2 regions of the Streptomyces sp. NPDC048523 genome follow, and region 1 is predicted to be linked to the other one. Evidence: riboswitches for the same ligand, from Rfam matches in the RefSeq annotation. Region 1 holds a riboswitch; the other holds the start of a gene.
What was found. A riboswitch is a leader RNA that binds a small molecule or an ion and turns the genes downstream of it on or off. The one in region 1 is predicted to bind glycine.
Positions count from the first base shown of each region.

Region 2: it holds a riboswitch for glycine, as region 1 does, so the genes downstream of both, gcvP (aminomethyl-transferring glycine dehydrogenase) here and gcvT (glycine cleavage system aminomethyltransferase GcvT) in region 1, are expected to answer to the same signal.

Region 1 is NZ_JBICWQ010000013.1:83,748-87,293, forward strand. It holds gene glyA (serine hydroxymethyltransferase) at 1-293, opposite strand, end outside; gene gcvH (glycine cleavage system protein GcvH) at 308-685, opposite strand; gene gcvT (glycine cleavage system aminomethyltransferase GcvT) at 784-1,902, opposite strand; glycine riboswitch at 2,068-2,165, opposite strand; gene ACGFWE_RS39905 (AAA family ATPase) at 2,348-3,016, shown strand; gene ACGFWE_RS39910 (enhanced serine sensitivity protein SseB) at 3,084-3,546, shown strand, end outside.
Region 2 is NZ_JBICWQ010000016.1:8,775-12,320, reverse strand. It holds gene gcvP (aminomethyl-transferring glycine dehydrogenase) at 1-1,225, opposite strand, end outside; glycine riboswitch at 1,401-1,495, opposite strand; gene ACGFWE_RS41485 (PRC-barrel domain-containing protein) at 1,619-1,996, shown strand; partial or broken gene ACGFWE_RS41480 (DNA polymerase IV) at 1,912-3,440, opposite strand; gene ACGFWE_RS41475 (MerR family transcriptional regulator) at 3,499-3,546, opposite strand, start outside.

The DNA.
Region 1 (3,546 bases):
CCGGAGTGGGGCTGCACGTTGGCGTACTCGGCGCCGAACAGCTCCTTGACCCGGTCGATCGCGATCTGTTCGGCCACGTCGACGTGCTCGCAGCCGCCGTAGTAACGGCGGCCCGGGTAGCCCTCGGCGTACTTGTTGGTGAGGACCGAGCCCTGTGCCTCCATGACCGCGAGCGGAGCGAAGTTCTCCGAGGCGATCATCTCGAGGGTGGACTGCTGACGGTCCAGCTCGGCGTCGACCGCGGCGGCGATCTCCGGGTCGAGTTCGTGCAGGGGGGTGTTCAGTGCGGACATCGGGTGCGGACTCCTCAGCCGGCGGAAAAGGCGGTGTACTCGTCGGCGGAGAGCAGGTCGGCCGGCTCCTCCGAGACGCGTACCTTGAACAGCCAGCCACCCTCGAAGGGGGCGGAGTTGACCAGTGCCGGGTCGCTCACGACGTCCTCGTTGACCTCGGTGACCTCACCGGAGACGGGGGAGTACAGGTCGCTGACCGACTTGGTCGACTCCAGCTCGCCGCAGGTCTCGCCGGCGGTCACCGTGTCACCGACCTCCGGGAGCTGGACGAAGACGACATCGCCGAGCGCGTTGGCCGCGTGCTCGGTGATGCCGACCGTCGAGACGCCGTCCTCGGCGCCCGACAGCCACTCGTGCTCCTTGCTGTAGCGCAGCTGCTGGGGGTTGCTCATGGCCTGAATTCTCCTGTACGCGGGGGAGTGCTGGTGAAGGGGGGACTGCGGAAGGCGTGCGTGAGCAGTGACTCTGTGCCCAGCATCACCTACGGCGGCTACTTCTGGCGCTTGTAGAACGGCAGCGCCACGACCTCGTACGGCTCGTGGCTGCCCCGGATGTCCACACCGACACCCGTCGTGCCGGGCGTCGCGTGCGCGGCGTCGACGTACGCCATCGCGATCGGCCTGCCCAGCGTGGGCGAGGGGGCACCGGAGGTGACCTCGCCGATCACCTCGCCGCCCGCGACGACCGCGTACCCGGCCCGCGGGACGCGGCGCCCCTCGGCGACGAGCCCGACCAGGACGCGCGGGGGGTTCTCGGCGGCGCGGGAGGCGGCTGCCTCGAGCGCCTCGCGCCCCACGAAGTCCCCCTCCTTCTCGAACTTCACGACCCGCCCGAGCCCGGCGTCGAAGGGGGTCAGCTCCCGTGAGAGTTCGTGCCCGTACAGCGGCATGCCCGCTTCCAGGCGGAGCGTGTCCCGGCAGGACAGCCCGCAGGGGACGAGCCCGACGCCCTCGCCGGCCTTGGTCAGCGCCTGCCACAGCTCGACCGCGTGCTCCGGCTTCACGAACAGCTCGAAGCCGTCCTCGCCGGTGTACCCGGTGCGCGCGATCAGCGCGGGCACCCCGGCGACCGTGCCCGGCAGACCGGCGTAGTACTTGAGGCCGTCCAGGTCAGCGTCGGTCAGGGACGCGAGGATGCCGGGGGACTCCGGTCCCTGTACGGCGATCAGCGCGTAGGCGTCCCGGTCGTCGCGCACCTCGGCGTCGAAGCCGGCCGCGCGCTCGGTCAGCGCGTCCAGCACGACCTGGGCGTTGGAGGCGTTGGCGACCACCAGGTACTCGGTCTCGCCGAGCCGGTAGACGATCAGGTCGTCGAGGATGCCGCCGTCGGCCTGGCAGATCATGGTGTAGCGGGCCCGGCCGACACCGACCGAGGCGATGTTGCCGACCAGGGCGAAGTTCAGCAGCCCGGCCGCCTGCGGCCCGGTCACGGTGATCTCGCCCATGTGGGAGAGGTCGAAGAGCCCGGCTTTCGTGCGTACCGCGGTGTGCTCGTCGCGCTCGGAGCCGTACCGCAGGGGCATGTCCCAGCCGGCGAAGTCGGTCATCGTCGCACCGAGCGAGCGGTGCAGGGCATCGAGCGCGGTGAGACGGAGTTCAGAACTGCTCATCGGACGGTCGTCTCCAAGGATCCCAGGACATGGGTGTGACGGGCGAGGTATTCCTCCCCATCTGTCATCGGAACCTGAGAGGTTCGCCCCGGCCACACGAGTGGCCGGTGGCTTGCACCGTGGGTGGGGCCACCGTCGAGTCGGCGGCCCGCTTTTCAGATGTGCCTCGCCCGCGCGGTAACGGGGCCTGAGAGATTCAAGGGAGGGACTTGCTCCTTCGGCGCCCGGGTACACGTACCCCGGGACTCTCCCGCGCGGATTCAAGCGGCCGGTATGCAGTTGGCGCCGACATCATTGCACGCATCCGACGCCCACGGCAGGGCCGCCTCGGCCCCTCCCTTCTGTAACCGGCTCGTGACGGTACGCGTACAGAAACACGAGAGATCATCCATTACCTTCTCTTTACGCTCGGTGGGGAGGGGAAGCCCGACCCCGGAGGAGGACGATGACGGTGAACAGGACCACGGCGTACGCGACGACCTCGGGGCTCGCGCTGCCCGAGCAGCCCGCGGCCCCGGCGGTCGAGACCCCGGGGGCCCGCCCGGTCGTCCGTGACCTGCGCGACCGCGCGGGCCGCAGTCCGCACGCCCTGCTCTTCGGCCCCGGGGACCTCGTCGTCATCACCGGCCTGCCCGGCAGCGGCAAGTCCACGCTGATGAGGCGTGCGGTCAAAGGCATCCGGATCGACTCCCAGGACACCCGCGACCGCTGGGACGGCCGGCTGGCCCGCTTACTGCCGTACGCCGCCTACCGCCCCCTGGTCCGGCTCGCGCACTACGCCGCACTGCGCCGCGCCCTGCGCTCCGGCGAGGGAGTGGTGGTGCACGACTGCGGGACGCAGGCCTGGGTGCGGGGCTGGCTGGCCCGCGAGGCGCGGCGCCGGGGCGGCACCCTGCACCTGCTGCTGCTCGACGTCACCGCGGACACCGCGCTGGAGGGTCAGCGCGAGCGCGGCCGGGGGGTCTCGCGGTACGCCTTCCTGCGGCACCGGGGGGCGGCCGCCCGGCTGATCCGCTCCGTGGAGCGCGGCGACCTGCCCCAGGGCTGCGGTTCGGCGGTGCTGATCGACCGGGACGCGGCGGACGTCCTGCGGCGGATCGGGTTCACGGGCTGAGCCACACATCCTCCGCACCCGCTAGCCTTTCAGCCACATCAGCGGTTCACAGCAGGCGGTCACACAGATGGACTTCCCGGCGGATCTTCCCGCGCACTTCCCGGCACAGTCGGCACACCCCCATCCGCACGGCGGATGGCCCGGCAACGAGCTGGAGGAGGTGCTCTCGGCCTCCCTCGGCATGCCCTCGGCGGGCGCCCGGATCATCGAGGTGCTCGGCCGCAGCTTCGTCTGGATCCCCCTGCCGAACGGCGGCGGCCCGCACAGCGGCCCCCTCGACCTGCCCACCCTGGAGATCGAGGGCCAGGCGTACGTCCCGGTCTTCAGCTCCGAGGAGCAGTTCCGCCAGGTCGTCGGCAGCCATCTGTCGTACACCATCGCCCCGGCGGTCGAGTTCGCCCGCGGCCTGCCCCCGCACGTGGGCGTCGCGGTGAACCCCGACGGCGTGGTCGGCGTCCCCCTCCCGCCCGCCGCCGTCGCCGAGCTGTGCCGGGTGGGCCGCACCCCGCTGGACGGGCCCAACACCGGCG
Region 2 (3,546 bases), on a different contig from region 1:
CGATCTCGGCGGCCTTCGCCGGCACCCGCACGGTCAGCGTGTCGAAGTAGGACCCGTGCACGACCTCGACCCCGCCGGCCGTCAGCCCCGCGGCGAGGATGTTCGCGTACCGGTGCGTCCGCCGCGCGATGCCCTTCAGCCCGTCGGGCCCGTGGTACACGGCGTACATCCCGGCCATGACCGCGAGCAGCACCTGCGCGGTGCAGATGTTGCTGGTCGCCTTCTCCCGGCGGATGTGCTGCTCACGCGTCTGCAGCGCGAGCCGGTAGGCCTTGTTGCCGTCGGCGTCCACGGACACGCCCACGAGCCGCCCGGGCAGGCTCCTGGCGAACTTCTCCTGGACGGCCATGTATCCGGCGTGCGGCCCGCCGAATCCCATCGGCACGCCGAACCGCTGCGTGGTCCCGACCGCGATGTCCGCCCCGAGCTCGCCCGGCGACTTCAGCAGGGTCAGCGCGAGCAGATCGGCGGCCACGGTCACGAGCGCGCCGAGCTCGTGAGCCTGGTCGATGAGCGGCTTGATGTCCCGTACGACCCCGGAGGCGCCGGGGTACTGGACGAGCACCCCGTTGATCTCACGTGCGGCGACCTCGGCCGGGATCCCGTTGCTGAGGTCGGCGACGACGACCTCCAGACCGGTCGGCTCGGCGCGGGTCCGGATCACGGCGATGGTCTGCGGCAGCGCGTCGGCGTCGACGAGGAAGAGGCCCTTCTTGTTCTTCCCCATCCGGCGGGACAGTGCCATGGCCTCGGCCGCCGCGGTCCCCTCGTCGAGCAGCGAGGCACCGGAGGTCGGCAGCCCGGTGAGGTCGGCCACCATGGTCTGGAAGTTGAGCAGAGCCTCGAGCCGTCCCTGCGAGATCTCCGGCTGGTACGGCGTGTAGGCCGTGTACCACGCCGGGTTCTCCATGACGTTACGGAGGATGACGGGCGGAGTGAAGGTGCCGTAGTACCCGAGCCCGATCATGGAGTCGAGCACCTGGTTCCGGTCGGCCAGCGACCGCAGCTCGGCCAGCACCTCGGCCTCGGTGCGCGCACCGGGCAGTTCCAGCGCATCGGCGTTCTTGATCACATCGGGCACGGCGGCGGCCGTGAGCTCGTCCAGCGAGCCGTAGCCGACCTGCGCGAGCATCTTGGCGCAAGCCTCGTGGTCAGGGCCGATGTGGCGCTGCTCGAAGGGAATTCCCTGTTCGAGCTCGGAGAGCGGAATGCGGTGGGCGGTCATTGCGGAGGCCTCCTGGTCTGACGCGACCTTCGAGGGGTACCCCGGCACGGGTACCCCGACGGCCTCCCCCTCTGTCATCTCGACCTGAGAGCTTCACCGGCCGCCCGAAGGCCGCCGGCTTTCACCGTCGGTGAGAGCGGAAGCCGTCGACACCCGCCCTGCTTTCCAGAGTGACCTCGTCCGTGCGGTACGTGAGCCTGAGAGATTCCGGGGAGGATTTGCTCCTTCGGCGCCTCCGATGGTTCCGGAGGACTCTCCCGCACGGGATCAGCAGCCGCTGGCAAGCCTACCAGCGAGGTCGCCGCACGGGTCTTCGAGTGGCCGCACACCCCGATGTGCTCTTTCGTAGTGCTTACGACCGCTTCGGATGAGTTGCGACCAAGTGGAGGGCCCGTGCAGACCGACATCGATCCGCGCAACCTGATCGGCCGCAAGGCGTTCGACCGCAACGGCACCAAGATCGGCACCGTCGACGAGGTCTACCTCGACGACGCGACGGGCGTGCCGGAGTGGGCTGCCATACGCACCGGCCTCTTCTCCCGGGACGCCTTCGTCCCCCTGGAGCCGAGCGAGCTGGTCGACGGCGCCCTGCACGTCCCCTTCGACCGCAGCCTCATCAAGGACGCCCCCGACTTCGGCGTGGGCCGCCACCTCTCCCCCGAGCAGGAACTCCAGCTCTACCACCACTACGGCCTCGACCTGGCGGCCCCACCCCCGTTCCCGGACCGGGACTTCGGCAAGCTGGCCGGCACGGGAGACGCGGAGGCCTGACCCCTTTCACCGCCTCACCGCGGCCCCGTCGGCCACCGACGGCGGTCAGCCCCACTGGGGCCATCCGCGCCCGCCAACGAACCCGTCATGCGTGTTGCGGACGTGAACCCGTCACTTCGACCAACGGCAACGGCTCGGCCGGCTCAAGCCGAGGATCATCGACACGGAACGTCCGCACGCGCCCCGGCTCCGAATCCGGCGTCTCGAACCGCACGGTCACCCTCCCCAGCCCGCTCCCCTGCACCCACCCGTGCCCGTACTCGGCATGCCGCACGTCATGTCCGGCGACCCACCGCCGCTCGACCACCACGTCCCGCTCCTCGACTGGAACGTCATCAGCCACCTCCTCGCCCCCCGGATCCGCTGCCTCCCCCGCCGCCTGGGCGAACAGATCCTCCTGAGTGAAGTCGGCAAGCCCGGAAACCCCCACCCCCAGCAACCGCACACCCCCCGTCGAGTCCACGCCCTCCAGCAACCGCAGGGCGGCCTCCTTCACCACCGCAGGATCATCCGTGGGCCCCCGCAGGGTCTCGGACCGCGTCAGCGTCGAGAAGTCGTACCGCCGCACCTTCAGCACGATGGTCCGCCCCGACAGACCGGCCTCCCGCAACCTGCGCACACACCGGTCCGCCAACCGCTGCACCTCGAGCCCCACCCGAACCCGGTCATGGATGTCCACGTCGTACGTGTCCTCCACCGACACCGACTTCGTCTCCCGCTCCGCCACCACGGCCCGCTCGTCCCGCGCCAGCGCCATGGCGTACAGGCCGTGGCCATGTGCCTTCCCGAGCAGCCGTACGAGCTCGTCCTCCCCCGCCTCGACGATCTCGTCGACGGTATGGATCCCGGCCCGCCGCAGATGGTCCCCGGTGGCCGGCCCCACCCCGGGCAGGGTCCGCACCGACATCGGCCCGAGCAGCGCCCGCTCGGTGCCCGGCTCGATCGCCACCAGCCCGTCCGGCTTGGCCTGCTCGGAAGCGATCTTCGCGAGCATCTTGGACGCGGCCAGCCCCACCGACCCCGTGAGGCCTGTCCCGGCCCGTATGTCGGCCCGCAGCTTCGCCCCGACCAGCCGCGCCGACGCCTCGTCCCAGGCCGCTCCACCGGCCTCCAGATCGACGAACGCCTCGTCCAGGCTCAGTGGCTCCACCAGCGGCGACAACGCCCGCAGCAGCGCCATCACCTGCTCGCTGATCGCCTTGTAGAACCCGAAGCGCGGCACGAGATACGCGGCGTTCGGCGCGAGCCGTCTCGCCTGGGCCATGGGCATCGCCGAATGCACCCCGAACACCCGGGCCTCGTAGGACGCGGTGGCCACCACACCGCGCGGCCCCAGCCCGCCCACGACGACCGCCTTCCCGCGCAGACTCGGCTTGGATGCCTGCTCCGCCGAGGCGTAGAAGGCATCCATGTCGAGATGCAGGATCGTGGGCGCTTTTCTCACATGTCCGATGCTGCCCTACGCCACTGACAATGCACCGCCGATGCGAGCGGGGCAGACGTCAGACCGCCCGGTTCCGGCGCCTGGCCAGCTCGTCCGCCGGGTTGTG